Sinorhizobium fredii: one gene and its partner. The protein of the gene in region 1 binds, or shares a complex with, the protein of each later gene. Links are inferred from orthologs where the notes say so. Each region holds a gene or a part of one and is shown on either strand. Other genes may lie near its edges.

Evidence for each region.
Region 2: the proteins of NXT3_RS31475 (region 1) and NXT3_RS27380 are in contact, whole or in part, in a solved structure (PDB 3PUV), measured with the Escherichia coli proteins. The link is inferred for Sinorhizobium fredii from one-to-one orthologs.

What each region holds. Positions count from the first base shown.
Region 1 is NZ_CP024310.1:1,679,603-1,694,580, reverse strand. The notes cover bases 8,205-11,037. They hold NXT3_RS31475 (ABC transporter substrate-binding protein), read left to right. Parts: upstream 8,205-8,906; coding sequence 8,907-10,169; downstream 10,170-11,037. Other genes in these bases: NXT3_RS31470 (carbohydrate ABC transporter permease), read left to right, coding at 10,409-11,037; NXT3_RS31480 (substrate-binding domain-containing protein), read right to left, coding at 8,205-8,544. In the rest of the region: NXT3_RS31520 (endonuclease/exonuclease/phosphatase family protein), read left to right, coding at 1-490; NXT3_RS31515 (hypothetical protein), read left to right, coding at 658-1,278; NXT3_RS31510 (glutathione S-transferase family protein), read left to right, coding at 1,545-2,192; NXT3_RS31505 (hypothetical protein), read left to right, coding at 2,322-2,873; pepT (peptidase T), read right to left, coding at 2,905-4,137; NXT3_RS31495 (dodecin), read left to right, coding at 4,369-4,578; NXT3_RS31490 (MFS transporter), read right to left, coding at 4,652-5,833; NXT3_RS31485 (TIGR03862 family flavoprotein), read right to left, coding at 6,275-7,486; more of NXT3_RS31480, read right to left, coding at 7,513-8,204; more of NXT3_RS31470, read left to right, coding at 11,038-11,395; NXT3_RS31465 (carbohydrate ABC transporter permease), read left to right, coding at 11,395-12,225; NXT3_RS31460 (ABC transporter ATP-binding protein), read left to right, coding at 12,293-13,318; NXT3_RS31455 (ThuA domain-containing protein), read left to right, coding at 13,464-14,249; NXT3_RS31450 (Gfo/Idh/MocA family protein), read left to right, coding at 14,261-14,978. UniProt on the Escherichia coli protein: Part of the ABC transporter complex MalEFGK involved in maltose/maltodextrin import. Binds maltose and higher maltodextrins such as maltotriose.
Region 2 is NZ_CP024310.1:763,286-778,411, reverse strand. What follows is about bases 8,076-11,056. They hold NXT3_RS27380 (carbohydrate ABC transporter permease), read left to right. Parts: upstream 8,076-9,112; coding sequence 9,113-10,000; downstream 10,001-11,056. Other genes in these bases: NXT3_RS27370 (Gfo/Idh/MocA family protein), read left to right, coding at 11,041-11,056; NXT3_RS27375 (Gfo/Idh/MocA family protein), read left to right, coding at 10,023-11,039; NXT3_RS27385 (carbohydrate ABC transporter permease), read left to right, coding at 8,164-9,120; NXT3_RS27390 (ABC transporter substrate-binding protein), read left to right, coding at 8,076-8,158. Also shown: NXT3_RS27420 (Gfo/Idh/MocA family protein), read right to left, coding at 1-1,110; NXT3_RS27415 (sugar phosphate isomerase/epimerase family protein), read right to left, coding at 1,271-2,095; NXT3_RS27410 (enolase C-terminal domain-like protein), read right to left, coding at 2,116-3,531; NXT3_RS27405 (dihydrodipicolinate synthase family protein), read right to left, coding at 3,539-4,702; NXT3_RS27400 (Gfo/Idh/MocA family protein), read right to left, coding at 4,706-5,854; NXT3_RS27395 (TetR/AcrR family transcriptional regulator), read right to left, coding at 5,979-6,659; more of NXT3_RS27390, read left to right, coding at 6,872-8,075; more of NXT3_RS27370, read left to right, coding at 11,057-12,114; NXT3_RS27365 (ABC transporter ATP-binding protein), read left to right, coding at 12,135-13,214; NXT3_RS27360 (adenylate/guanylate cyclase domain-containing protein), read left to right, coding at 13,340-15,112. UniProt on the Escherichia coli protein: Part of the ABC transporter complex MalEFGK involved in maltose/maltodextrin import. Probably responsible for the translocation of the substrate across the membrane.

The DNA of each region.
Region 1 (14,978 bases):
CGTGCGCCGCACAGCCGAAGCGGCGGCATTGCGCTTCATGCTGACCGAACAGATGAAGGGCAACCGCACACCGGTCATTGTCCTCGGCGACATCAATGACGGCCAGCACAGCAACACCGCCAATATCCTGACTGCGCAACCGCGCTATCTCGTCGGCGATTCGACCGGCGGCGGCGACATCAGCCTCTATACGGCGCAGACGCTACAGGAATACCGCAGCACGCGGGACGTTTACTACACCCACATCCACCAGGACATCATGGAGTCGCTCGACCACATTCTCGTCAGCGAGGAATTCTATGACAACAGCCGACGGCGCCTATGGATGTTCGACGGCATGACCGTCAACAATGACCACCTCAACTTCGACGACCACGCGGAGAGCGGCACCAACGACCACGGCGTGATCGTTGCCGCCTTCAAGTACAAGCCCATCAGAGCCGAAGCCAGCGATATCGTGGAGGGGCAGCCGACAGGCGGCGGGGGGTAGGCCGCTGCGATCTGGCTGTGGCAGGAGTCTGGAAGGGCATCGGCCGACCGTCTGAAATGGAAAGCGGAAGTTTGGGGGGCCTCGGTGAGGCCTGGTTTGCGCCCAACACCGGACATCGCGGCGTTGCGGTTGAAGACGATATGGTTGGGGCGGCGCCCTGGAGGTACATGATGATTGTTGTTGTGGAAGGCATCAGTGCGGCTGGTAAGACTACCTGGTGCAGATCTCACGGCCGATCATACCTGATCCCCGAGACGTTCCCGGCTGATCGAAAAGCTCAACCCCTTACTGGCATAGCAACCGCTCAATACTGGACCGACTTGAATGCCAGAAGATGGGGCGATGCGCTCCAGATAGAACGGGAGAAGGGTCGTGCTATATGCGACACTGACCCTTTGAAGCTGCACTATTCCTGGTGCCTTTGCCAAATCGACGCACTCCCGAAACGCCAGTGGGAACTTCAACTTCAGACAACTAGAACCGCGCTGCAGGAGGAACGGCTGGGATTCGCCGATGCATATTTCGTCAAGGTCATCGACTACCTGACAGCTAAACAACAATGTCAGGGAGACACCTCTCGCGTGCGGGATCGCTTCGAACTGCACTTTCGCTTACAGCCATTCCTCATCCGCTGGTACGAACTTCTGGAAAAGGCTTTGGGAGGCCGAGTGCTTTGGAGGTTGCCAGACGATGGGCTGCCGGCCGACGCTACTTTGGCCAGTGAACTCCGCTACGACATCAACGTATTTGATCGCTTCGTTTCTTCGTTGGAGACAAAAGCAACATAGCGCCTCGTTGCACGTGATGTCCGCATTGGGCCGAAGGCCGAAATTCACCGGTCAGCCGCAAACTTCCACGCTTGGCGCGTTCCCATCTTTAAAAAGGCATTTTGGTCGAGCGTTGGCACGTCGCTTTGAGTAAACCGACTTGATGAGCGCAAACTCACGCCCACAAGCGGCGCATGCCGACCTAATTTAGGACTATGTCGAGCATGCAATGTCGGATTCTCGTTTGGCCGGTCGTCTTCAATACGGACAAGCTATGGAGAACAACAATGGCTATCACCATTACCGCCTTTGAACGCTCGCCCGATCGCGGCCAGGGTCTGGCGCGCGACATGCGCGTTCGCTGGGCGCTTGAAGAAGTGGGTGAGCCTTACGAGGTTCGTCTGCTTTCGTTTAAGGCGATGAAGGAACCCGCGCATCGGGCACTTCAGCCTTTCGGACAAATTCCGACCTATGAGGAAGGCGATCTCGTCCTGTTCGAGTCAGGGGCGATCGTGTTCCATATCGCCGAGGGCCATGCCGGCCTGCTGCCGGACGATGCGAACGCCCGGGCGCGCGCGATCACCTGGATGTTTGCCGCGCTCAACACGGTGGAGCCGCCGATCTTCGACCGTGCCCTCGCCAAGATCCTCGAGCGCGATGAGCCCTGGTACGAAGAGCGCCTGCGTGCCCTCGAGGGAAGCATCCGGAAGCGGCTCGGCGACCTTTCCAGGCACCTTAGCAATGCCGACTGGCTCGACGGCGCGTTCAGCGCCGGTGACCTCTTGATGGTGTCGGTGCTGCTCAGGTTGAAGGGATCGGAATTACTTGAGGAATATCCGAACCTCTCCGCCTATGTCGCCCGAGGCGAAGCGCGGCCCGCATACAAGCGGGCTTTCGCCGCTCAGTTGGCGGTTTTCACCGCATGGGCCGGCTAACAAAGGCCCGCTTCGCAATGCCCGAGAATCTGCTAGGAAGAGGGCGGGTTAGAGGGACAGACGGCGGGACGCACTGCTATCGGCAAGCCTTGGGCTTCGGAAGCGTACGGCTGCCGGCAAGGGGTCTGCATGCGCTTCACGGCAGTTCTTTCGATTGGTTTCGCCATCGCTTTGGCGGGGTGTTCTCAGGTGGCGGAAAAGGCGGAGAACGCCGCCAACCGGTCGTTCACCAGCTTTGCACTGGGCAAGCCTTATGCGGAAGTCGTCAATCTCGGCCAATCGCCGATGGCGCAGCTTTCCGGCTCGGATGCGACCTTCGGGCCCCTGATCGGTGAAACGCGGCTTGCGGACGGCATGACGATCTACCGGCATATGGCGCCCGGCGCCGAGACCCAGACGGGCACGAATTTCGCCGGCCTGGTTGGCAGCTCCACGGTTTCGCAGAACAATCGGCTTTCCTACTTCCTGGTCGGCACCGACGGCATCGTCAAGGACTGGGCGACAGGTCCGGTTCAGGGCAGCGCCAGCGACTGCGTCCAATATATCGGCGGCATCGTCAACCGCTGCAACGACATGCGGCAGCTGCAGGCCTCGCTCGCGCTCTACGACATGCGGGTGACGACCAAGGCCGGCCAGCCCATTTCCAGCTGGGGCAAGCCGGCCGCGCCTGTTGTGAACTGAGCGCGCCAATTCCACCTGACGTCAATATGCGCTAGCTCCGCTCTGCCCAGACCTTCGCCAGTTCGACGATCGTCTTCACCGCCCGTTCCATGTCCTGGCGGCTCACCCATTCGAGCGGCGAGTGGAAGGCGTGGCCGCCGGCGAAGAGGTTGGCGGAAGGCAAGCCCATGAAGGACAGGCGCGACCCGTCGGTGCCGCCGCGGATGCTGCCGCGCACCGGGGTCATGCCGGCGCGGCGGATCGCTTCCAGCGCATTCTCGACGATCTCTGGGTGGCGATCGAGGATCGCCTTCATGTTGCGATACTGCTCCTTGACCTCGAATCTGTAGCCGGAGCCGGGATAATCCTCGAGGACGCGCCGGACCAGCTGATCGAGCATCGCTTCCTTGGCGGCGAGGCCGGCCTCTTCGAAGTCCCGGACGATGAAGCTCAAGGTTGCCCTTTCCATCGAACCGGTGAGCCCGGTCGGATGGACGAAGCCCTCGCGGCCGGCCGTCGTTTCCGGCGCCACGTCCTTCGGCAGCCCCGCGACGATAGCCGACGCGATCTTAATGGCGTTTTCCATCTTGCCCTTGGCGAATCCCGGATGGATGGCGACGCCGTGGATGGTGATGTCGACGCTGTCGGCCGAAAAGGTTTCGTCCTCGATATGGCCGGCGGTCTCGCCGTCGACAGTATAGGCGAACTCGGCACCGAGTTTTTCAAGGTTGACCTTGTCGACGCCGCGGCCGATCTCCTCGTCGGTCGTGAACAGGAGCTTGATCGTTCCGTGGCGGATGTTCGGATTGTCGATGAGCTGCTGGGCGGCCGTGACGATCTCGGCGAGGCCGGCCTTGTCGTCAGCGCCGAGCAGCGTCGTGCCGTCGGTGGTGATGATGTCGTTGCCGATCTGGTCGGCAAGTGCGGGATTGTCTCTGGCGCGGATCACCTGCTGCGGATCGCCGGGAAGCCGGATATCGCCGCCGCCATAGTTGCGGACGATCTGCGGCTTGACGTTCGTGCCGGTGAAATCCGGCGCCGTATCCATATGCGAGCAAAAGCAGATCACCGGCACCGGCTTGTCCATATTGGAGGGGATGGTCGCGTAGACGTAGCCGTGCTCGTCGAGATGGGCGTCGGCAAGCCCGATCGCCAGCAGCTCCTCGACCAGCAGGCGGCCGAGGTTCTTCTGTTTTTCGGTGGAGGGCTGCGTCGGCGACTTCGGGTCCGACTGGGTATCGATGACGACGTAGCGCAGGAAACGGTCGGTGACAGTGTCGGCCATGGCGAGCTCCAGGGAGGCATCGAATGGCAACCGCTATAGCCTTTGCGGCTGCCGGGGTGAATTGATTTTCGCCTTGTCGATGCGCTTTGCCGGCCGGTCGACCGGAAGTTCCGAGCTTTTGCTGGCGGCCAGGACATAACGGGGGCATGATCGTCAAGGTAGCGGCGACGCATGCCGCTCCGCACGACCATGCCAAGATGCCAAATCGGAAAACCCCTTGAGGAGGATACGGTGAGCGGGCACGTCTACAAGAAAGTCGAACTGATCGGAAGTTCCCCGAACTCGATCGACGAAGCCATCGAAACGGCGATTGCGCGGGCTTCGAAAACCATGCGGAATCTCGACTGGTTCGAGGTGGACCAGGTCCGCGGGCAGATCGTCAATGGCGAGGTGGCCCATTATCAGGTGGTGATGAAGGTAGGCTTCCGGATCGACGACTGAACGGCGCGGGAGAGGGAAGTTTGCCGGTGGGCCGGCCGTTTCGTTCGGCCCACCGGTGTTCTGACGCTAAGGCTCAGGCGCCCTGCAGGGCGGCGGTAGAACGCCGATCCAGTGCCCCGCTCCAGAGCGTCAGCAGCAAGGCGAAGGAGACGAGGACGGCACCGACCCAGGGCGTTGCGCCGAGCCCAAGGGCGGAATCGACCACCCGCCCGCCGAGCCAGGCGCCGAGGGCGATGCCGAGGTTGAAGGCGGCGATGTTGAGTGCCGAGGCGACGTCGACGGCGCGGGGGCGGTGCTCCTTGGCGAGCTGGACGACATAGAGCTGCAGCCCCGGGACATTGGCGAAGGAGAGGAAGCCGAGGGCAGCCAGCGTGGCGAGCGTCGGCACTGGCGAAGCCGCCGTGAAGGAGAAGGTGAAGAGCACCAGCGCCTGGAGGAGAAACAGGCCAGCAAGCGCCTTCACCGGATTGGCATTGGCGATCCGCCCGCCGGCGAGATTGCCGACGGCAATGGCTATGCCGTAGAGCACTAGGATCAGGCTGACGCTTTCGGCAGAAAAGCCGGTGATCTGTTCAAGGATCGGCGCCAGATAGGTGAAAGCGACGAAGGTGCCGCCATAGCCGAGTGCGGTCATGGCGAAGACGATCAGCAGGCGGCCGGAAGAAAGCACGCGGAGCTGGTCGGCAAGCCTTGCCGGGGTGGCCTTGGAGAGCCTCTTCGGCAACAGCGCTGCGATGCCGATAAAAGCGATAACGCCGAGCGCCGCGACCGCCCAGAAGGTGGTGCGCCAGCCGAAGATCTGGCCGATATGGGTGCCGATCGGCACGCCGGTGACGATCGCCACGGTGAGCCCCATGAACATCATGGCGATCGCCGAGGCGCGGCGGTTTTCCGGCACGAGATCGGCGGCGATCGTCGAGCCGACGGAGAAGAAGACGCCGTGGGCGAAGGCCGAGAGCACGCGCGCGGCAAGCAGCATTTCATAGTTTGGCGATAGCGCCGCGGCCGTGTTGCCGGCGATGAACAGCGCCATCAGGCCGAGAAGCAGCGGCTTGCGCCCGATCCGGCCGGTGAGGGCCGTGAGGACCGGTGCGCCGAAGGTGACGCCGAGCGCATAGACGCTGACGATCAGGCCGGCGAGCGGCAGGGTGATGCCGAGGTCGGCCGCGACCGTTGGCAGCAGGCCGACAATGACGAATTCTGTGGTGCCGATTGCGTAGGCCGCGATCGTCAGGGCGAAGATGGCTAAAGGCATGGCAAATCCGTTTCCGCCTCCCGTTCGGAAAGGGAAGGGAGGCTCGAGGGGCGTTGACGCGATGAGTCTTTCGCAGTGCAATATGCGGGCGGCGCGCCGCTTCGATAAGGCGCTGGCGGGTCGAAATGCCTGTGAATGAGATTCACGAATGAAGGTCAGATGGGCTTGCGGATCATGGGCCGGCCGGGCTTGGAGCGGATTTCGATCGGATGGGAAACGGTGTCAGTCGGGAGCGCTTGATACCCCCCTCTGCCCTGCTGGGCATCTCCCCCACAAGGGTGGAGATCGGCGAGTGGCAATGTCCCGCCCCATCAAATATCCAATACATGGATGTGCCTTTCGGCATGGACAGGCTGGCGTGGGGCAGAGCGGCGCTTCCAGCCAATCTCCCCCCTTGTGGGGGAGATGCCCGGCAGGGCAGAGGGGGGTGCCTCCGATGCACTAACCGCCTGCCAGCCACCTCTCGATGCCGCGGGCTGCGGCGCGTCCGGTCGCAAGGCAGGCGGTCAGCAGATAGCCGCCGGTCGGGGCCTCCCAGTCGAGCATCTCGCCGGCGGCGAAGAGGCCGGGAAGCGCCTTCAGCATGTAGTGGTCGTGGATCTGATCGAGGCCGATGCCGCCCGCCGAGGAAATTGCCTCGGCGATCGGCCGCGGCCGCAGGAGCGGGATGGGTACAGCCTTGATCGCGGCCGCAAGCCACGTCGGGTCGGCCTTGGGCGCCTCCGGCATGAGTTCGCGCAGGAGCGCCGCCTTGACACCTTCGAGTCCGGCGGCCTTTCTGAGGCGATTGGAAAAGCTTGCCTTGCCGTCCTGCCGAGCGAGGTCGCGCGTCAGGCGCTCCGCGGTCCGGCCCGGCGCCAGATCCAGCGTAAGTAAACTCTTACCATCTCGTTCGAGCCGGTCGCGCAGGCTTGCGGCATGGGCATAGACGAGGCTGCCTTCGATGCCGTGGCGGCTGACCACGAATTCGCCCTGAAGGGCGCCGGCCTCGGACGAGGCGACGACGGATTTCAGCGGTTCGCCGGCAAAGCGCTCGCGGAAGGCCGCGCTCCAGGCGACGTCGAAGCCGCAATTGGCGGGGCGGAAGGTGCGGACGTCCACGCCTCTTTCGCTGAGCCACGGCACCCAGGCGGCATCCGAGCCGAGCCGTGGCCAGCTTGCGCCGCCGAGCGCCAGCAGGGCGGCATCGCAGCGGACGATCTTGCGCCCTTCCGGCGCCTCGAAGAGATAGCCGTCTTCGGCAAAGCCCAGCCAGCGATGGCGGGTCAGCAGCGTGACCCCCTGGCCCTCCAGCCGGCGCAGCCAGGCGCGCAAGAGCGGCGAGGCCTTCATCGCCTTCGGAAAGACGCGGCCGGAGGAGCCGACGAAGGTCTCGGTGCCGAGGCCTTCCGCCCAGGCCCGCACGTCGTCCGGAGTGAAGGCGTCGAGGGCCGGGCGCAGGCGATCGGAGGCGGCGCCGAAGCGGGTGGCGAAACGGCGATAGTCTTCGCCATGAGTGATGTTGAGGCCGGACTTGCCGGCGAGCAGGAACTTGCGGGCGGCGGTCGGCATCGCCTCGTAGATCGTCACCGCATAATCGGCCGTGGATAGCACCTCGGCGGCCATCAGGCCGGCCGGCCCACCGCCGATGATCGCGATTTCTCTCCCTTCCATCAATACTCCGTTCATTCGAGCTGCAGTCAGGAGCGTGGTTCGGTCTGCGGCGGCGGAGCGGTCGACTCGCGCAGGATGAGTTCGACGGGCCAGAGCTCATGGATCTCTTCCGCCGTCCGCCCGCCGAGGAGTTGCAGCACGAGGTCCGCCGCTCGTGCCCCAGCCGCGCGGATCGAGGAGCGGGTCGCCGACAGCGACGGCACCATGTTGTCGGCCGTCAGATAGGGAAAGACGTCGTCATGGGCGATCACCGATATGTCCCGTCCGACGACCAGCCCGCGGGAACGCACGGCGCGGTAGATCCCAAGTGCCGTCATCATCGAGCCGGCGACGAATGCCGTCGGCCGCGGCGATTGCTCGAGAAAGGACCGGGCGAAGCGGAAGCCGAGTTCGTCGGTGAAATGGCCGTGGGCGACGAGGCGCGGATCGAAGGGAAGGCCCCGCTCCTCGAGGGCGTCGCGATAGCCCTTGTCGCGGTGCAGGGAAAAGGTTCGGCCGGCACGGCCATTGATCATCGCGATGCGCCGGTGACCGAGATCGATGAGATGCGATGTCGCCCGCCGGATCGCACCTTCGTTGTCGATGTCGAGCCACGCGTGCGGCACGTCAGTCTCGGAGCGGCCGTGCACCAGGAAAGGAAAGCCGAGCTCACGAAGAAAGGCGATGCGCTCGTCGTTCGGCTCCGGCGAATGGACGATCACCGCATCAACCCGGCCGCTGGTGACGAGCCGGCTGAAGAGCGGAATCTCGTCGGTCAAACCCCGGTCCGCCGTCGGGCTGACGAGAATGTCGATGTCCTCTCCGTCGAGCCTCTCGGCCATACCGCTCATGAATTCGGCAAACTGAAATTCCCCTGTGCGGCCCATGACGACGCCGATCGCCCCGGCGCGTCCAGTAACCAGGCGCACAGCGTTGATATTTGGGCGATAGCCGAGCCGCACGGCCTCTTCCGCGACGCGTTTACGGGTCTTCTCGCTGACCTCCGGATAGCCGCTGAGCGCGCGGCTGACCGTCGTCGGGGAAAGCCCCAGTTGGCGGGCGAACTCCTTGAGCTTCATGCGGCCTATCTATTCCTTAACCCCTTTGCCTCGATGAGGAATATACGCCTTTTACACCAGGGACAACCGATCGGCGCTCCTCGTACTTGCCCACCCGATGGCGTGACATTTAGCCAAATCGTTTTAAAATTTTGCGTGTTGCACGACCGATAAATTTTCGGGGCAGAATTTTCAAAGAGGAGTTGTAAACGGCGTAAGGCGCTGAAACAACGGCGTTAAGTTCCTTCGCATCTGGCGAATGCCGGAATGTGCAGCGGCGTATTGACAACAATCGGGCCTTCTGACAGTTTTTTCCAGCCAAACCGTTTTCGAATTTTCTGAGGAGCTTTCGAGCGGTGGGGGATTTGGAGGAGCCATCGACCATGACACTGCTTCTGAGGACCTTGACTTTCTGCGCCGCTCTCGGCGCCGCTGATCTTGCCGCCGCCGCCGAGCTCTCGCTCGCTGCCAACACCACCGGCAAGAACGTGAATTTCATGCGCGAGCAGCTCGACGCCTTCGAGAAGAAGACCGGCCACAAGGTCAGTCTCGTCACCATGCCGCCATCGAGCAGCGAGCAGTTCAGCCAGTACCGGCTGTGGCTGGCCGCCGGGAACAAGGATGTCGACGTCTATCAGACGGACGTCATCTGGGCGCCGCAGCTCGCCGATCAATTCGTCGATCTGACCAAGGCTGCGAAAGACGTCGCCGGTGAACATTTCCCGTCGATCATCCAGTCGCAGACCGTCAACGGCAAGCTGGTGGCGCTGCCGATTTTCACCGACGCGCCGGCGCTCTACTACCGCAAGGATCTGCTGGAGCAATACGGCAAGGCGCCGCCGAAGACCTGGGACGAATTGGCGTCGACCGCCAAGGAGATCCAGGAGAAGGAGCGTGCCGCCGGAAAGGCGGACGTCTGGGGCTTCGTATTCCAGGGCAACGCCTATGAGGGGCTGACTTGCAATGCGCTCGAATGGATCAAGTCCTCCGGCGGCGGCCAGATCGTCGAGCCCGACGGGACGATTTCCGTCAACAACGAGAAGGCGGCCGCGGCCATCGAGCGCGCCAAGGCATGGATCGGCACGATCTCGCCTGAGGGCGTGCTTGCCTATCAGGAGGAAGAGTCGCGCGGCGTCTGGCAGACCGGCAATGCCGTCTTCATGCGCAACTGGCCCTATGCCTATGCGCTCGGCAACGGTGATGACAGTGCCGTCAAGGGCAAGTTCGACGTCATGCCGCTGCCGACCGCGACCGATGGCGAAAAGCCCTCCTCGACGCTTGGCGGCTGGAACCTCGCGGTGTCGAAATATTCCGACGAGCAGCAAGCTGCGATCGAGCTCGTCAAGTTCCTCTCGTCCAAGGAAGTGCAGAAGGCGCGGGCGCTCCAGCTGTCACAGCTGCCGACGATCGCCGCCCTTTACGACGATCCGGAAATCGCCGCCGCCCAGCCCTTCATGCCGAACTGGAAGCCGATCTTCCAGAGCGCCGTGCCGCGTCCCTCCGCAGTGACCAAGGTCAAGTATAACGAGGTGTCCTCGAAGCTCTGGAGCGCCGTTCACAACACGCTCTCCGGCGACGGAACTGCCGCCGAAAATCTCGAACTCTTGGAGGTAGAGCTGACCGAGCTCAAAGGCGACAGCTGGTAAACCTCCCCGGGCGGGGAGGCACTGTAAAACTCTGTACCTCTCTCCCCGCCTTGCAGCCGTCGCCGGGGATGGCGGCCACTCCGGCCGCCATCCCCTTAGAACCTGGAGCGAGATGCGCTCACCTAAAATCGCGCCGCCGCTCTATCTGTCTGTTTTTGCCGCGTTTGTGCGAGGTCGGGTGACTTCACCTGACTGCAAAATGCTCTGGCGAAAGCCGAACGGCAAAGGGGAGCCAATCCATGACCGATCTCACTGTCGCGGACCCGCCGGCCGCGCTTGCGCATGCGAGACATATCAATTCGGACCTGAAGGCCCAGCGGGTCCGCTCCGCCTGGGTGTTCCTGGCGCCGACGCTCCTGGTCTTGGCGCTGGTCGCCGGCTGGCCGCTCGTCAGGACCATCTATTTCAGCTTCACCAATGCGTCGCTGACCAACCTTTCCGGCGCCGAGTTCGTCGGCCTGCAGAACTATCTTTCCTGGATCACGCTGAAGAGCGGCCGCACAATCTACAAGGGCCTGCTCGCCGATCCGGCCTGGTGGAACGCGGTCTGGAACACGCTGAAATTCACCGTCGTCTCGGTCAGCATCGAGACGGCGCTGGGGCTCGTCGTGGCGCTGGTGCTGAACGCCCATTTCCCCGGCCGCGGCCTCGTTCGCGCGGCGATCCTCATTCCCTGGGCGATCCCGACGATCGTCTCGGCCAAGATGTGGGCCTGGATGCTCAACGACCAGTTCGGCATCCTGAACGAGATATTGCTCGGGCTCGGCCTGATCAGCCAGAAGATCGCCTGGACCGCAAGTCCAGATACGGCGATGGTGGCGGTGCTCATCGTCGACGTCTGGAAGACGACGCCGTTCATGGCCCTCTTGATCCTCGCCGGACTGCAGATGGTGCCGGTCGACATCTACGAGGCGGCGAGGATCGACGGGGTGCATCCGCTCAAGGTATTCTGGCGGGTAACATTGCCGCTTATCCGGCCGGCGCTGATGGTGGCGGTGATCTTCCGCATGCTCGACGCGCTGCGCATCTTCGACCTGATCTACGTGCTGACGCCCAACAATGCGCAGACGAAGACGATGTCGGTACTCGCCCGCGAGAACCTGTTCGATTTCGACAAGTTCGCCTATGGGGCGGCCGCCTCGACGATGCTGTTTTTGATCATCGCCTCGATCACCGTCCTCTACATGTGGTTCGGGCGCGTCAATTTCGATGGAGGGGAGCGCTGATGGCCGCCACGCTTGCAAAGCGCACCGCTTTCTACCTGCTCGTCGCCACGATCATCGTGATTGCGGTCTTTCCGTTCTATTACGCGATCCTGACCAGCCTCAAATCCGGCACCGCCCTGTTCCGCGCCGATTACTGGCCGAGCGAACTGTCGCTGGCGAATTACACCAGCGTCGTCTCGAGCGGCAGTTTCATCCGCAATCTCGGGAATTCGCTGCTGGTGGCAACGCTGGTCGTCGCCATCTCGCTGCTGTTCGCGGTCACCGCCGCTTACGCGCTCGGCCGGGTGCGCTTCCGGGGCCGGTCGCTGCTGCTCTTGACCATTCTGTCGGTGTCGATGTTCCCGCAGATCGCCGTTCTTGCCGGTCTCTTCGAGCTCATCCGTGGCATCGGCATCTTCAACACGCCGCTGGCGCTGATCTTTTCCTACATGATCTTCACCCTGCCCTTCACCGTCTGGGTGCTGACCACCTTCATGCGCGACCTGCCGGTGGAGATCGAGGAGGCGGCGATCGTCGACGGCGCTTCGCCCTGGGTGATCATCACGCGGGTGTTCATGCCGCTAATGTGGCCGGCCTTGGTCACCACCGGCCTGCTCGCCTTCATCGCCGCCTGGAACGAATTCCTGTTCGCCCTGACGTTTACTTCGTCGGACGTGCAGCGCACCGTGCCGGTAGCGATCGCGCTGCTTTCGGGCAGCAGCAACTTCGAAATCCCCTGGGGCAACATCATGGCCGCATCGGTGATCGTCACGGTACCGCTCGTGGTGCTGGTGCTGATCTTCCAGCGGCGGATCATTTCCGGCCTGACGGCCGGTGGCGTCAAAGGCTAGCGCGGGATGAGGAAAAGTGTGCGCGGTTTTCCGCCCGCATCCCGCGTGATTTAGGGAGTTAAGAGAGATGGCAGAGCTGCAATTGCGCGACATTCGCAAGGCCTTCGGCGCCTATGAGGTGATCAAGGGCGTCAGCATGGACATAAGGGCAGGGGAGTTCATGGTTTTCGTCGGCCCTTCCGGCTGCGGGAAATCGACTCTGCTAAGATTGATCGCCGGTCTGGAGGAGATCACCTCCGGCACACTCGCCTTCGACGGGAAGGTGGTCAATCATCTCGTCCCGTCGAAACGCGGCATCGCCATGGTGTTCCAGTCCTATGCGCTCTATCCGCACATGACGGTCTTCGAGAACATGGCCTTCGGTATGCAACTTGCCGGCAAGGACAAGGAGCAGTGCCGCAAGCGGGTCGAGGCGGCGGCGGAGATGCTGCAGCTCACTCCCTATCTTCAGCGCCTGCCGCGTCAGCTCTCGGGCGGCCAGCGGCAGCGCGTCGCCATCGGTCGGGCGATCGTGCGCGATCCGAAGGTCTTCCTATTCGACGAGCCGCTTTCCAATCTCGATGCGGCGCTGCGGGTTGCGACCCGCATCGAGATCGCCAAGCTACATCGCAGCATGCACAAGACGACGATGATCTATGTCACCCACGACCAGGTCGAGGCGATGACGCTCGCCGATCGCATCTGCGTGATGCGCGACGGGCGCGTCGAGCAGATCGGCACGCCGCTCGAGCTTTATGAAAACCCGAACTCGGTGTTTGTCGCCGGCTTCATCGGCTCGCCGAAGATGAACTTCCTCTCGGGCGCCTTTGCCGAGCTCTACCAGGCTGCGACGATCGGCATTCGGGCCGAGCACCTTGAGATCGCCGAGGACGGGCAATGGACAGGAACCGTCGTCCACTCCGAAATGCTCGGATCGGACAGCTATATCTATCTCGACATCGGCACCGGCGAACCGGTGATCGTCCGCGAGAACGGCACGTCCCGGCATCAGCCCGGGGAGACGCTGCCGATCTCGCCGCAGGCCGGACAGATCCACCGCTTCGATGCGGCGGGGCGGTCGATCGGCCGGCAGATCATGCGAGGTGCCGCCTGATTTAGATCGCATCGATTTCGGATCATTTCCAAAAGCCAGACGTTAGACCCGGTAGGGCGAAATCCCAGCCCGACCTCGGTCGACTGATTCAATTCACGGACAGCGGGCACCCGCGGCGGATGCCCCAACCAGCAGGAGAACGACCTTGTCTATCAACGCCATCGTATGGGGTGAGAACATCCATGAGCAGACGAATGCCGTCGTCAGGGAAATCTATCCGGACGGCATGCACAACACGATCGCTAAGGCGCTCAACAGCGATCCGGCGATCAAGGCGACGACGGCGACGCTGCAGGAGCCGGAGCACGGGCTGAGCGAAGAGCGGCTGGCATCGGCCGACGTGCTTCTGTGGTGGGGCCACAAGGATCACGGCGCCGTCGACGACAGGATCGTCGAGCGGGTCGCCAAGCGGGTCTGGGAGGGGATGGGGCTGATCGTGCTGCATTCCGGTCATTTCTCGAAGGTCTTCAAGCGGCTGATGGGCACGCCCTGCGCGCTGAAATGGCGCGAAGCGGGCGAGCGCGAGCGCGTTTGGGTGGTCAACCCGCGCCATCCGATTGCCGAAGGCCTCGGCGACAATTTCGTCATCGAGCACGAGGAGATGTATGGCGAGCAGTTCTCCGTGCCAGAGCCGCTGGAGACGGTGTTCATCTCCTGGTTCGCCGGCGGCGAGGTGTTCCGCTCGGGGCTGACCTGGCGGCGCGGCGCCGGCAGTATCTTCTATTTCCGCCCAGGTCACGAGACCTACCCGACCTATCATGATGAGACGGTTCAGCACGTGTTGCGCAATTCGGTGAAATGGGCCTACAACCCGCAAGGCACCTACAAGGCGATCCACGAGGCGCCGAACGTGCCGGTGGAAAAGGCGCTGGAGCCAATCGTCGAGCGCGGCCCGAAGTTGCACCGCGCCGGCGAAGCCGGTTACAGATGAGGAGGGGGCCTATGCGTCTCTTGATCGTTGGAACCGGCGGCATGGCGAACAGCCATGCAAACGCCTTCGCCAAGATAGACGGCGTCGAGATGGTCGGCGCCGTCGATGTCGACCCGAACCGCGCCAAGGCCTTTGCCGAGCAACACGGCATCGAGCACACCTTCACATCGCTGGAGGAGGCGATCGCTAGGGGTGAGTTCGACGCCGCGACGAATGTCACGCCAGATAAGGCGCACCATCCGACAACGCTGGCGCTGATTGCCGCCGGCAAGCACGTGCTTTGCGAGAAACCGCTGGCGGAGAATTACGAGAAGGCCGCGGAAATGGCCGCGGCGGCGGAACGCTCCGGTCTCGTCGCTATGGTCAACCTCACCTACCGCAATGTGGCGCCGCTGCAGAAGGCGCGCGAACTGGTGCTTTCCGGCGCGATCGGCGAGGTCAGGCATCTGGAAGCCTCCTACCTGCAGAGTTGGCTGGTCTCGAAGGCGTGGGGCGACTGGGCAAGCGAATCGAAATGGCTGTGGCGGCTCTCGACCAAGCACGGCTCGAACGGCGTGCTCGGCGACGTCGGCATCCACATTCTGGATTTCGCCGGCTACGGCGCCGGGATTTCGGTCGAGCGGGTGTTCGCCCGACTGAAGGCCTTCGACAAGGCACCCGGCAACCGCATCGGCGAATATGACCTCGATGCCAATGACAGTTTCGCGATGACGGTGGAGTTCGACAGCG
Region 2 (15,126 bases), 920 kb from region 1 along the record:
GGGCTTGAAGATCATGTTGCGCATGCGGTCGTCGCCGCCATAGTGGCCGCCCGAGGAATGCGGCACGTTGACCCGCTCGACGGGCGGCTGGCCCTTCGGGAAGTTGCGGACGAGCAGTATAACGTCCTCCGGCGGTGTCTCCCAGGGCTGGTCCTCGTATTGGCGAAGCTCGATCCGGCCCCTCGTTCCGTTAAAGGCTATGTGGTGGCCCTCGATCGGCTGGAAGGTGTTCAGCGAATAGGAGACATGGACGTCGTTGCCGTAGCGGATGTTTGCGACCATTGTGTCCGGAATGTCGATATCCTCGCGGAAGACGCAGCCGTCGCGGAAATAGCCGTCGATTTCCGACGGCTGCTCGTAGAGCGCGTCGAGGAACGGATCGGCACTGATATCCAGATAGAAGTCGCAGCTTGCCTTGTGCGGACAGAGCTTGCAGCGAGGGCCGCGGAACGGCCCCTTTCGGCCATACATCTGCAGTTCGGCAAAGGCGCTGACGGTGTCCGGCTCGCTGTCGAGATACCAGTTCAAAAGATCGAAGTGATGCGTCGCCTTGTGGACGAAGAGGCTGCCGGAGCGGTCCGTATAGGCATGCCAGCGGCGGAAATAGTCGGCCCCGTGGCGGGTGTCGAGATACCAATGGAAGTCGACCGAGGTGACGCGGCCAATTTCGCCAGCATTGATGAGTTCCTTGATGCGCGCCGCCGTCGGCGCAAAGCGGTAGTTGAAGGAGACATCCACACGCTGCCCGGTGCGCTTCTCCGCATCGAGAATGCGGCGGATTTTTTCGACCGTCGTCGCCATCGGCTTCTCGGTGATGACGTCGGCGCCGGATTCGAGCGCCTTGACGACGATGTCGTCATGGGTGTCGTCCGGGGTGCAGACGATCACCAGGTCCGGCCGCGTCTCAGTCAGCATCGCGTCGACGTCGCCATAGATCGGCGCATTGCTGGCGATCATCGTGCGGGCACGCTCCGCCCGCAGCGCATTGGTATCGGCTATGGCGACCAGATCGACGAACCCGCGCCAACCGGCGAGAAGGTCCTTGCCCCACATGGTGGTGCCGCGGTTGCCGGTGCCGACCAGCGCAAAACGGCGTTTGTCATCCATCATCTCTCACGCAATCCTGTCTGGAGTGGCACCGCGCGACCGGCGGCAGAAAGAACAACATGTAAATTTAGAATACATGTTAGCGGCCGATATCGGCGAAAGTCAACCGAGAAACCCGGACGTTCGCCTTCTACTTGTAAGATGCATATCCGAGTTCACCATCTCAGCAGCAGCTTCGGAAGCGTTCGACGCAGGTGGCGATCACCTCCTCGGCCGGGCGTTTCCACCAGTTGTCGGCGGAGAAGATCTCGACCTCCTGGGCTCCAAGGAAATCCGCCGCCTCGATCATGCCGCGGATTTCCTTGAGGTCGATGACGCCGTCGCCCATCATGCCGCGATCGGTGAGCATGTCCTTCGTCGGCACCAGCCAATCGCAGATGTGATGCGCGAGGATCGCCTTCATTCGGCCGGCCCGGGCGATCTGGTTGGCGAGATTGGGATCCCACCAGACATGGTAGACGTCGATCGCGACGCCGACGCCCGCGCCCAGCGTCTCGCAGATGTCGAGCGCCTGGCCGAGCGTGTTCACGCAGGCCCGGTCGGCCGCATACATCGGGTGGAGCGGCTCGATCGCCAGCGGCACGCCCGCGGCGCGCGCATGCGGCAGCACGGCGGCGATGCCCTCCTCGACCATCCGTCGCGCCCGATCGATGTCCTTCGATCCGTCGGGAAGGCCGCCGACGACGAGGACCAGGCAGTCCGCACCGAGCGCCGCCGCCTCGTCGATGGCGCGCCTGTTGTCGTCAAGCGCCTTCTCGCGGCCGGCGGCATCCGCCGCCGGAAAGAAGCCGCCGCGGCAGAGGCCGGTCAGCTTCAGCCCGTTGGAACGGACGATGCGGGCGGCCTCGTTAAGACCGATCGCCGCCACCTGGTCGCGCCAGGGCGCGATTGCCGTGATGCCGTGCTTCAGGCAGACATCCACAGCCTCGGCAAAGCCGCATTGCTGACGGATCGTCGCCAGATTGATGGAAAGACCCTCGACCTGCATGCTGTTCTCCTCCCGGTTTCTCAGCCTGTCATCGACGCCCAGTCCGGCTCGACCGAGGAGCCGAGGCCGGCCGCCCTCAAGACGGATGCGAAGGTGATTTCGCCGTTTCGGATGGCGAGACGCGCCCGTCGGGCGGCGCTTTCGTAAAGCTCGCCATGAGCGGCAAGATAGGCGCCCTGCTCCGCTGCCGGCGCTCGCCCCATGCCGTCGACATAGTGATGGCCGTTGCGCTCGATATGCCCGGCGCCTATCAGCGCTGCCAGCACGAGATCCTGTTGAAGGCCAAGACCGGCCTGCGTCGTCAGATCCTCGGCGGACATGAAGTAGCGGCTGTTGCCGGCATGGCCATTCCATTTCTCGACGCGGGCGCGATTGATCAGCGAGCGATAAAAGCCTTTGCAGGATTTTGACGAGATGCCGGCATAGCCAAGCTCGCGGGCCCGCAGAAAGGATCCGACATCGCCATCGGACTCGTCGATCTCGAGCGGCAGGCGCTCGGCGATCGCCGCGACCGGTTTCGACAGCGCCTCGGCGCGCGCGATCGGTTGCTCGAAGAACAGCACGGATGCCCGCAGCCTTTTCAGGCGGGGTTCCTTCTCGATCCGGTCGAGAAGGTCGGCGACCATTTCGCCGCGTTCGAACTGCTCGTTGCCGTCGAGCGTCACGCGATAATCTTCACCATTGTGATCGAGCACCGCGGCGATCGCGACGAGCCGCTCGCAATCTTCGGCGGGACGGCCGGAAACCTTGATCTTGAACCAGCGGTGGCCGTAGGCGGCGATCACCTCGTCGAGCGTCTGCGGCAGCCCGTCTTCGAGCCGCTGGCCGGGTTCCAGGTCGGCCGTACCCAAGGCGTCCGCAAGGCCGATCGTGTGGCGGACGGCCAGCGTCGGCGAAGGCGCCAGGCGCGACAGGAAGCGAGGCAAATCGAAACCGGCGAGATCGGGCGCGGTGGCGTCGGATATCCCGAGCAGATTGCGCGTGACTGCCTCTGCGGCGCTGACGCCGTTCATGCGGCACATTGCATCGATGATGGCGCGGTCTACAAGCGCCAGCCCATAGGAGGCGACCAACGCCGGCAGGCCGTGCCGCGCCGCATTTCGGTGATGGTCCGCCTCCGCGGCGGCATGCAAGCCGAATGCCGTATCAGCCTTCAGCGACCGCAACCCCCCAATCGCCAGGCGAAGCGACATGCGGAGCTGCTCGACATTCTCCCCGGGCGACAATTCCGGGTTCTTGTCGAACCATTTCGGCATCATCATCTCGGCCGACCAGCCGGCGCCCGAGCGGCCGCGTTCATCCTCGATCCGCACCCGAACGAAAACCTGCGGCGCGTTCTCGACACGCGCCGCGCCGAAGCGGAAGGGAAAACGGAAGTCGACCGGCCGCTCGAAGACTTCCGCTTCGACGAGCCTGATGCGAGGAACTTCGCTCATGCCCGCCTCAGTCAATGCCGTGAACGGCGAGTACGCGCTTCATGCGCGCGAGCGCCAGTTCCGGATCGGCGAGAGCGCCTGCCCTGTCCGCCAGCCGGAAGAGTTCGGCAAGATGGGCAAGCGAGCGGGCACTCTGCTGACCGCCGATCATCGCGAAGTGATCCTGCAAGCCGTTCAGATAGGCGAGGAACACGACCCCGGTCTTGTAGAAGCGCGTCGGCGCCTTGAAGATATGCCGAGACAGCGGCACGGTCGGCTCGAGCAGCTCGAAGAAGTCGCCGTTCCGGCCGTGGCCGAGAGCCTCCAGCGCGGCCGATGCCACCGGCGCGATCGCGTCGAAGATGCCGAGCAGCGCGTCGGAATGGCCCTGGTCGTCGCCGGCGATCAGTTCGGCATAGTTGAAGTCGTCGCCGGTATACATGCGCGCGCCCTTCGGCAGTTGCCGGCGCATGGCGATCTCCTTCTCCCTGGAAAGCAGCGAGATCTTGATGCCGTCGACCTTTTCCGCATGCGCCTCGATGACCTTGAGGCAGGTCTTCATCGCCTCCATGTGGTCCGCATTGCCCCAATAGCCTTGAAGCGCCGGGTCGAACATCTCGCCGAGCCAATGGATGATCACCGGCTGCTTCACCTGCGAGAGGACCCGGTCATAGACACGGACATAGTCGTCCGGGCTCCTGGCGGCCGCGGCGAGCGCACGGCTAGCCATCAGGATAATCCGCCCGCCTTCGGCTTCGATCGTCTCGATTTGGCTCTCATAGGCCTCGAGGATGTCGTCGATCGTCACCTCCGGGCCGGGCGTCAGATGGTCTGTGCCGGCACCGCAGGCAATAAGCGCACCTGGCCGACCGCGGGCTTCGGCAAGCGCCCGGCGGATGAGCTCGCGGGCCTCCGGCCAGCCAAGCCCCATGCCGCGCTGGGCGGTGTCCATCGCTTCGGCGACCCCGAGGCCGAGGTCCCAAAGCCGGTGGCGGAAGGCGAGCGTCCGCTCCCAATCGATTGCCGGATTGAGCCACGGATCGTTGTCGGCGAGCGGATCGGCGACGACATGTGCCGCCGCGAAGGCTACGCGCGGGAAGGCCGCCGCATCCCGCTTCCTGAGCGGAACCGGCCGGCCGCTGAGCTCGTAGCGGACGAGCCTGCCTTCGAGGGGAAGATCGATGCTCGCCATGGCTCAGAACTCCAGTTCCGGAACATCGAGCCAGCGGCGCTCTTCCCAGGACTTCAGCCCCAGCTCGGCAAGCTGCACGCCCTTGGCGCCGGCCTCGAGGCCGTAGGGCCAGGGCGCATCCTCGGCGACGTGACGCAGGAACATTTCCCATTGCGCCTTGAAGCCATTGTCGAAGATCTGCGTGTCCGGCACCTCGTCCCAGGTCTTGTAAAAATCGATGGTCTGCGGCTGGTCCGGGTTCCAAACCGGCTTCGGCGTGTTGACGCGGTGCTGGGTCCAGCACTTCGTCAGCCCGGCGACGGCCGAGCCATGCGTCCCGTCGACCTGGAAGGTAACGAGATCATCACGGCGGACGCGCACGGCCCAGGAGGAATTGATCTGCGCGATCACGCCGCCCTCGAGCTCGAAGGTGGCATAGGCCGCGTCGTCGGTATCGCAATCATAGGTCCGGCCCTGCTCGTCGACGCGGCGCGGAATATGGGTCGCCCCGAGGCAGGAGACGGCCTTGACCTCGCCGAAGAGATTGTCGAGCACATAACGCCAATGGCAGAGCATATCGAGAATGATGCCGCCGCCATCGTTCTTCCGGTAATTCCAGGAGGGCCGCTGGGCCGGCACGCCCCAGGCTCCCTCGAAAACCCAATAGCCGAACTCACCGCGCACCGAGAGAATCTTGCCGAAGAAGCCCGACTCCTTGAGCAGCGCCAGCTTGCGCAGGCCGGGCAGGAACAGTTTGTCCTGCACCACGCCATGCTTCAGACCAGAGGCCCGCGCCTTGCGGGCCAGTTTTACCGCCACCTTCAGGTCATCGGAGATTGGCTTCTCGCAATAGACATGCTTGCCTGCATCGAGCGCCCTGCTGATCAGTTCGGCGCGCATCAGCGTCGTGCCAGCATCGAAGAAGATCTGGTCGTTCGGATCGGCCAGGGCGTCGTCGAGGTCGGTCGTCCAGCGGGCGATGTTGTGGCGCTTTGCCAGTTGCTCCATCTTGTCGCGGTTGCGCCCGACGATGATCGGATCGATCTCCAGCCGCTCGCCGGATGTGAGCGCGATGCCGCCCTTATCGCGAATGGCCAGTATCGAGCGCACGAGGTGCTGGTTGTAGCCCATCCGGCCCGTGACACCGTGCAGAATTATCCCCAAACGTGGCATGCGGCTTCCCTCCCTGACAGGCCTCGTGGGAGTGGACCAGCCCTCCCAAAGCCAGTAACTAAACAGTTACTTTGTGGCAGAGAAAAATCCCACTTGTCAACATTAAAAACGACAGGACTGCAATTCAGCGGCGAATGGAGGCCAGAGTCACCTGGACGATGTGACGTCTCCAGTCCTCGAGATTGGCCTCCTCCATGAGGTCCCGGCCAAAAATCGTCGACAGCGTGTGCCGGTTGGAGAGATAGAAATAGCCGAGCGCGGCAATCGTCAGATAGACGTTCAACGGATCGGCATCGACGCGGAACAGACCCTTCGCCTTGCCGCGATCGAGCAGGTCGGCGAGCTTGTCGATGAAATGCGAATGCAGTTCCTTGAGTCGCGTCGACTGGCGCAGCCAGCGGGCACCGTGCAGGTTCTCGGTGCCGAGAAGGCTCAAAAACTCCGGGTGCTCCCGGAAGTATTTCCAGGTGAACATGGCAAGCTCCGCCACCCCCTGCTCCGGTGCCAAGTCGCTCAAGTTCAACGATCTTTCGGCCGTACGGATGCCGATATAGGCCTCTTCCAGAACGGCAAGGTAGAGCTGCTCCTTGTCGCCGAAATAGTGATAGAGCATGCGCTTGTTGGTGCCGGCCCGCTCGGCAATCGCATCGACCCGGGCGCCGCCGATGCCGTTCTCGGCGAACTCGACTGTCGCGGCGGCGAGGATCGAGGCGCGCGTGCGCTCCGGGTCGCGACTTCCGGCCCGCTCCGCCCGGCCGCCAACGCCTGCTTTTTTCGCTTTCCCTTCCGCCTGCACCTTGTCCATTCCGCCACCTCCGGCACCTCTTGCCAGCCGTGGCGATCGGTGCGACATTGTAAAAAAATATTACAAGATAATGATACCTTCGCACACAACTGCTTGACAGGCTCATCGCTTGTCCATAGTTTGTAACCAATTAGTTATTTGTTGCAAGAGGACGGCGTAACGAAACCAGGGAACGGAACGTTGTGGAGGCGTTCCTGAGGGAGGAGGAACCAATGACAATGCGCATGACCAGACGCAGCGTGCTCGCCGGAGGGGCGGCACTTCTTTCATATTCCATGCTGGCATCGAGTGCGCTTTCTCAGGAAGCGCGGCTGAGAATGCTGTGGTGGGGCTCGCAGGCCCGCGCCGACCGCACCAACAAGGTCAACCAGCTCTTTCAGGAACAGAACTCGGGCGTCGCCATTAACGGCGAGTTCCTCGGCTGGAGCGACTACTGGCCCCGGCTTGCGACCCAGGTCGCCGGCCGCAACGCGCCGGATATCATCCAGATGGACTATCGCTACATCGTCGAGTATGCCCGGCGCGGCGCGCTGGCGCCCCTCAACGATTATCTCGGCTCGGTGCTGAAAGTCGAGGATTTCGACAAGGTGCAGATCGAGGGCGGCAGCGTCGACGGCAAGCTCTACGGCATCAGCCTCGGCGCCAATTCGGCGGCGATGATGGTCAACACCGTCGCCTTCGAGGAAGCCGGCATCGATCTACCGACGCCGGCGACCACCTGGGACGATCTGGCAAGGATCGGCGCCGAGATCACCAAGGCCGGCAAGCGCAAGGGCTTCTACGGTATCGCCGACGGCAGCGGCGTTGAACCGCTCCTGGAAAACTGGCTGCGCCAGCGTGGGAAGGCGCTCTTCACGGCCGACGGCAAGATCGCCTATGACGCGAACGATGCCGCCGACTGGTTCGCCATGTGGGCGGCCATGCGCGAAGCCAAGGCCTGCGTGCCGCCGGATATCCAGGCGCTCGATCAGTATACCCCTGAGACGAGTCCGCTGTCGCTCGGCAAGGCTGCCGCCTCCTATGCCCATTCCAACCAGTTCGTCACCTATCAGGGCATCAACAAGGACAAGCTGGCGCTCAGCAACTTTCCCTTGATCGGCAACGATGCCAAAGGCGGCCACTACCGCAAGCCGTCGATGTTCTTCTCGGTCTCGGCCCAGACGAAGGACCCGGAGCTCGGCGCGAAGTATGTCAATTTCTTCGTCACCGACCCCAAGGCCGCCGAAATCCTCGGCGTCGAGCGTGGCGTACCGGAGTCGGCGGGCGTGCGTGAGAAGCTCGCGCCGACACTCGACGAGTTGGGACGCGCCATGCTCGACTACGTCTCCGGCCTCGGCGCACTTGCCGGCGACCTGCCACCGCCTCCGCCCAGCGGCGCCGGCGAGGCCGAGTTCGCCTTGCGTACCGTCGCCGAACAGGTGGGCTTCGGCCAGCTCGATGTGAAGCAGGGCGGCGAGACGCTGGTGAACGAGGTCACGCAGATCCTGTCGCGAGGGTAAGGGCTATGGCTGCCGTGCAGGATTCCGCCGTAGCCGTCGGTGCGGGCGCCAGGGGGCGCCCCGCCGGACAGGGCCGCTTCGCCGCCATCTGGACAAGACATGGTGCCGGCTACATGTTCCTGTTGCCGTGGCTCGTCGGCTTCTTCGGGCTGACGCTCGGGCCTGCCGTCGCCTCGCTCTATCTCTCCTTCACCAGTTTCGACCTGATCCGCTCTCCGGAGTGGGTCGGGACGGCCAATTACGTCCGCATCGCCACGGCCGATCCGAAGTTTGCGGCCTCGCTGAAGGTGACGTTCCTCTATGTGGTCTTGTCGGTCCCCTTCAAGCTGGCCTTCGCGCTTTTGGTCGCCATCCTTCTCGATCGCGGCGTCAAGGGCCTCACGGTCTATCGCGCCATCTTCTACCTGCCGTCGCTGCTCGGCGGCAGCGTGGCGATCGCCGTGCTCTGGCGGCAGCTCTTTGCCGGCGACGGCCTGATCAATAGTCTGCTCGCCCAGTTCGGCATCGAGGGCCCGAGCTGGATCTCGCATCCGGACTATTCGATCTGGACGCTCGTCGTCTTGAGCGTCTGGCAGTTCGGCTCGCCGATGATCATCTTCCTCGCCGGGCTGCGGCAGATCCCGACCGACATGTACGAGGCGGCAAGCCTCGACGGAGCGTCAAAGTTCCGGCAGTTCTACAAGATCACCCTGCCGCTGCTCACCCCGGTCATCTTCTTCAACGCGGTCGTGCAGACGATCGAGGCCTTCAAGGCCTTCACCCCCGCCTTCATCATCTCCGGCGGCACCGGCGGGCCGATCAACTCGACGCTGTTCTACACGCTCTATCTCTATCAGGAGGCCTTCGGGAACTTCCGCATGGGCTATGCCTCGGCGCTCGCCTGGATCCTCGTGCTGATCATCGGACTGTTCACGGCCTTCTCGTTCCTGACCTCTCGTTACTGGGTGCACTACGATGACTGACGCGACCATGAGCTCGATCACCGCACCCCCCCCGCCGACGGCCAATCGCCGCAGCCCCCTCGGTTCTGTTCTCATCCATGCCGGACTGATCGCCGCCTCCTTCGCCATGCTCTATCCGCTCTTGTGGATGGTCTCGGCATCGGTCCGGCCGGAGGACGAGATCTTCTCCTCGACGACGCTCTGGCCCTCGTCGGTGGATTTTGCCTCCTATGTCCGCGGCTGGTTCGGGCTCGACGTCAGCTTCGGACGGTTCACCTGGAATTCCGTGGTGATCGCAGTTCTGACGGTGATGGGCAATGTCATCGCCTGCTCGCTTGCGGCCTACGCCTTCGCGCGGCTGCGCTTTGCCGGCCGCAATTTCTGGTTCGCGATGATGCTCGGGACGATGATGATCCCCTATCACGTCACCCTCATCCCGCAATATGTGCTGTTCCTAGACCTCGGCTGGGTCAACACCATCCTGCCGCTGGTCGTGCCGAAGTTCCTGGCGAGCGACGCCTTCTTCATCTTCCTGATGGTGCAGTTCTTCCGCGGCATTCCGCGCGAGCTCGACGAGGCGGCGATGATGGACGGCTGCGGGCCGTGGCGCATCTACTGGAAGATCATGCTGCCGCTGTCGCTTCCCGTACTGGCGACGGCCGCGATCTTCTCCTTCATCTGGACCTGGGACGATTTCTTCGGGCCGCTGATCTATCTGAACGACATGAACACCTACACCATCCAGCTGGGCTTAAGAACCTTCGTCGATTCGAGCAGCACCTCCGACTGGGGCGGCCTCTTCGCCATGTCGACGCTGTCGCTGGTGCCTGTGTTCTTCTTCTTCCTGTTCTTCCAGCGCCTGCTGATCGAAGGCATCGCCACCACCGGCATGAAACGCTGACCGACGGAGTTCAAAGACCATCATGATCGAATTGCGTTTCGCCGCCTTCGGCCTCAACCACAATCATATCTACGGCCAGGTGAATTGCCTGCTGCGCGCCGGCGCCCGCCTCGTCGGCTTCCACGAGCCGGACGATGCGCTGGCGGCGGAATTTGCCGGCGTCTACAAGGATGCGCCGCGCATCGCGACGCTCCCCCAAATCCTCGAGGATGAAAGCATCGGCCTCATCACCACGGCGGCGGTCTCCGCCGAGCGGGCGGAACTGGCGATCCGCGCCATGCAGCACGGTAAGGACGTGCTGACCGACAAGCCGGGGATGACGAGCCTCGAGCAGCTCGCCAAGGTGCGCCGGGTCCAGGCGGAGACCGGACGGATCTACTCGATCCTCTATTCGGAGCATTTCGAAAGCCCGGCGACGGTCAAGGCCGGCGAGCTGGTCGCCGCCGGCGCCATCGGCGATGTCGTGCACCTCGTCGGCCTCGGACCGCACCGGCTGCGGCGCGATACGCGCCCGGACTGGTTCTTCCGCCGCTCAGAATATGGCGGCATCCTCACCGACATCGCCTCGCATCAGTGCGAGCAGTTCCTGTTCTTCACCGGCGCCGACGACGCGGCCATCCTTTCGGCGAGCGTCGACAACCGAAGCGTCCCCGACGAGCCCGAGCTGCAGGATACCGGCAACATTCATCTTTCGACCGCCGAGGCCACCGGCATGATCCATGTGAACTGGCTGACCCCGGACGGCATGCCGACTTGGGGCGACGGCCGGCTCTTCATCGTCGGCACGACCGGAACGATCGAGGTGCGCAAGACTGTCGACCTCGCCGGTCGCGAAGGCGGCAACCACCTCTTCCTCGCAGGTCGCTATGGTGTGGAGCACATCGACTGCTCGGCAGTCGAGCTTCCCTTCGGCCGCCAGCTGCTCGACGACATCCGCGACCGAACCGAAACCGCCATGCCGCAGCAACGCTGCTTCAAGGCCATGGAACTTGCGCTTCGCGCCCAGGCGATCGCCGAACAGAACCGGGAAAAGAACTGACATGAGCGTAAAGACAGTCGCCATCATCGGCTGCGGCATCGGCCGGTTGCACATGATCGAGGGTTACCTGCCGCATCCGGACAAGTTCCGCGTCCAGGCGATCTGCGATCTCAACGAAGAGCGCCTCAACGAATTCGGCAACGAATTCGGCATCGAGAGCCGCACCACCTCCTTCGAGGACGTGCTTGCCGATGAGACGATCGACATCGTCGACATCTGCACGCCGCCCGGCATCCATCTCGAGCAGGTGATCGCGGCGCTTGCCGCCGGCAAGCACGTCATCTGCGAGAAACCGCTGACCGGCTCGCTCGCCGGCGTCGACAAGATCATCGAAGCGGAAAAACGCGCCCGGGGCGTGCTGATGCCAATCTTCCAGTATCGCTATGGCGACGGCATCGAGAAGGCAAAGCGTATCATCGAGGCCGGGATTGCCGGCAAGCCCTATGTAGGTTCGGTCGAGACGTACTGGCTGCGCAAGCCTGAATATTATTCCGTCCCCTGGCGCGGCAAATGGGCGACCGAGCTCGGCGGCGTGCTGGTCACCCATGCGCTGCATTTGCATGACATGCTGCTGCATCTCCTCGGTCCGGTCTCCAAGGTGTTCGGCCGAGTCGCGACCCGCGTCAACGACATCGAGGTCGAGGATTGCGCCTCGGCGAGCCTGCTGATGCAGAACGGCGCCTTCGTGTCGCTGTCCTGCACGCTCGGGTCGCAGGAGCAGATCAGCCGGCTCAGGCTGCATTTCGAGAATGTCACCTTCGAGAGCAGCCATGAACCCTATACGCCGGGCAAGGATCCCTGGAAGATCATCGCGGCCAATGAGGCGGTCCAATCTCAGATAGACGAGGTGATCGGCAATTGGCAGCCGGTGTCGCCGCGCTTCACCACCCAGATGGCGCATTTCCACGCCCATTTGAACGGAGCGGCCCCGCTGCCGGTGACGACGAAGGATGCTCGGCGGGCGCTGGAACTGGTGACGGCGATCTACCAGTCGGCGGATACCGGGCGTGAGATTTCACTGCCGATCGGCCCGGACAGCCCGAAATACGCCGATTGGCGCGCCAATACGCGATAGGCGCAGGGGAGGAATTGGAAATGGCAACCAGCGTCGTTCTTCAGAAGGTCGAGAAACGCTATGGCGCGCTCGACGTGATCCACGGCATCGACCTCACCATCGATCCCGGCGAATTCGCCGTTTTCGTCGGTCCGTCCGGCTGTGGCAAGTCCACCTTGCTTCGGATGATCGCCGGGCTCGAGGAGATTTCCGGCGGCACGCTGATGCTCGACAACGACCGGATGAACGAGGTGGCGCCGGCCAAGCGCGGCATCGCCATGGTGTTCCAGTCCTATGCGCTCTACCCGCATATGTCGGTCTACAAGAATCTTGCCTTCGGCCTCGAAACGGCGGGCTACAGGAAGGCCGACATCGAGCCGAAGGTGCGCCGGGCCGCCGAGATCCTGCAGATCGAGAAGCTCCTCGACCGCAAGCCGAAGGCGCTATCGGGCGGCCAGCGCCAGCGCGTCGCCATCGGCCGGGCGATCGTGCGGGAACCGCGCATCTTCCTGTTCGACGAGCCGCTTTCCAACCTCGATGCGGAACTGCGCGTCCAGATGCGCGTCGAGATCTCCCGGCTCCACCGCGATCTCGGCAACACGATGATCTACGTGACCCACGACCAGGTGGAAGCGATGACCATGGCCGACAAGATCGTCGTCCTGAATTCCGGCCGCATCGAGCAGGTCGGCGCGCCGCTCGATCTCTACAACAACCCGGTCAACCGCTTCGTTGCCGGCTTCATCGGCAGCCCGAAAATGAATTTCCTCAAGGCGCGGATCGGCGGCGTCAGCGAAAACGAAACGGCAATCGAAGTCTGCGGCGGCACGATCCGCCTGCCGCGCCGCCTCAACGGCGCAACAGAAGGGCAGGAAGTCACTTTCGGCATCCGCCCCGAGCATCTCTCGGCCCGCGACAGCGGCATCGCGCTTGCGGCCGTCAATGTCGAGCTTGTCGAGAATCTCGGCGGCGAGACCATGCTCTACGGCATCACTCCCGACAGCCAGCAGCTGACCATCGCGCTCGAAGGTCAGCAAAAGGTGGAGCGCGGCGCCAATCTTTCGGTCTATTTCGATCCCGCCCGCTGTCACGTCTTCGGCCTGGACGGCAGGGCGATGTAGGCGACAACCAGGCAACTCGCGATCGGCTCTTCGCTGGGCACCTTAAGAAGGCGCTAATTCAAGGTAGCCGATCGCACCGGGCTGCGCTAGAATCGCCCCCCGAGCAGATCATCGGTGGCAACTCGATGAAACAGAGACTAGCCGCAATCCTGGCGGCCGATATGGCAGGCTATAGTCGGCTGATGGAAGCCGATGAAGCAGGAACGATCGCCCGCCTCAGGACGCACCGTATAGAATTGATCGACCCCGCCATCGCCAAGAACGAAGGCCGGATCATCAAAACGACGGGAGATGGCATGCTGGTCGAATTCCAGAGCGTGACCGACGCGGTGAAATGCGCCGTGGAAATCCAGCAGCGGATGAAGCGGCGCAATTCGGACGTGCCCCAGGATCGCCGGATCGAATTCAGGATCGGCATCAATCTCGGTGATATCATCTTCGACGACGACGACATCTTCGGCGATGGCGTGAACATCGCCGCCCGTATCGAACAGCTCGCCGATGTGGGTGGCATCTGCGTCACCGCTGCGGTGGCAACGCAGATTGCCGACCGCCTCGAAGTCTCTCTCGATGACCTGGGCGAGAAGACGCTGAAGAACATCACTCGTCCCGTGCATCTCTTTCGGATCGGCATCGAGGGCTCCGTCCTGCCGGCCCCGCCGGAAGAGAAGGATACGAAGCGAGCGGTCTCAAAGCCCGCGATCGTCGTGCTGCCCTTCGACAATATGAGCGGCGACCCCGAACAGGAGTTTTTCGCGGACGGTCTGACGGAGGACATCATCACCGAGCTGTCGCGCCGCCACGAGCTTTTCGTCATCTCCCGCAACTCGAGCTTCGTCTACAAGAACCAGCCTGTGAACGCGCGGGAGGTGGCCGAGAAGCTTGGAGCGCAATATCTGGTGGAAGGCAGCGTCCGCAAGATCGGCGACAGGGTGCGCGTGACGGTCCAGCTCATCGACGCGATCAACGATGCCCATGTCTGGGCCGACAAATACGACCGAAGACTGGACGACATATTCGCCATCCAGGATGAGGTGACGGCGGCAATAGCCGCGACGCTGCCCGGGCGTGTCGAGGCGGCCCAGCGAGATCAACTCGCCCGCACGAAGCCGGCGAACATGGCTGCCTATGAATGCGCGCTTACGGCCAAGGTGCTGCATCACCGCGGCACGATTGCGGATAATGAGCAGGCCCGAGCCCTGATAGACAGGGCACTCGAGCTCGACCCCGGCTATGCGCATGCCCATGCCTGGCGGGCCTGCATTCTCGGACAGGCCTGGGTTTACGGCTGGTGCGAGGACAAGGACGCGACCTGGACCGAAATCGTGGCCGAACTCGAACGCGCGCTGGCGCTTGACGACAACGACGCCGACGTGCACCGCATCCTCGCGGCGGTGAACGTCAACAACAACGCGTTGACGGCGGCCCGCTATCACCAGGAGCGCGCCCTTTCGCTCAACCCCAACTACGATCTGGTGGTGGTCCAGCAGGGCGAACTCTTGACCTGGCTCGGCCGACCGGAAGAAGGGGTCGAGTGGATCCGCAAGGCAATGCGGCTCAATCCCCATCATCCGGAACGGTTCTGGAGCCACCTCGGAAAGGCGTTTTTCGCGGCCCGGCAATATGGCGAAGCAATCGAGGCATTCATGCACCTTTCGGCAATGGACCACGTGCAGCACGCTTTCGTTGCCGCCTGCTACGGCTGGCTCGGCGACGACATTGCCGCGTCTGCGCATATGAAAAAGGTCCAGGCGCTCGCCCCCGACTTTGGCCTCGAATCCTTCCTCGCCACCTTGCACTACGCTCAGGAAGCCGACACGCAGCACATTCGCGAAGGGCTTGTCAAAGCGGGCGCGAACGATGGCCTGCCGACAGCGAACGACATCGCGGCGCAATAGAGCCCCGTCGAAGC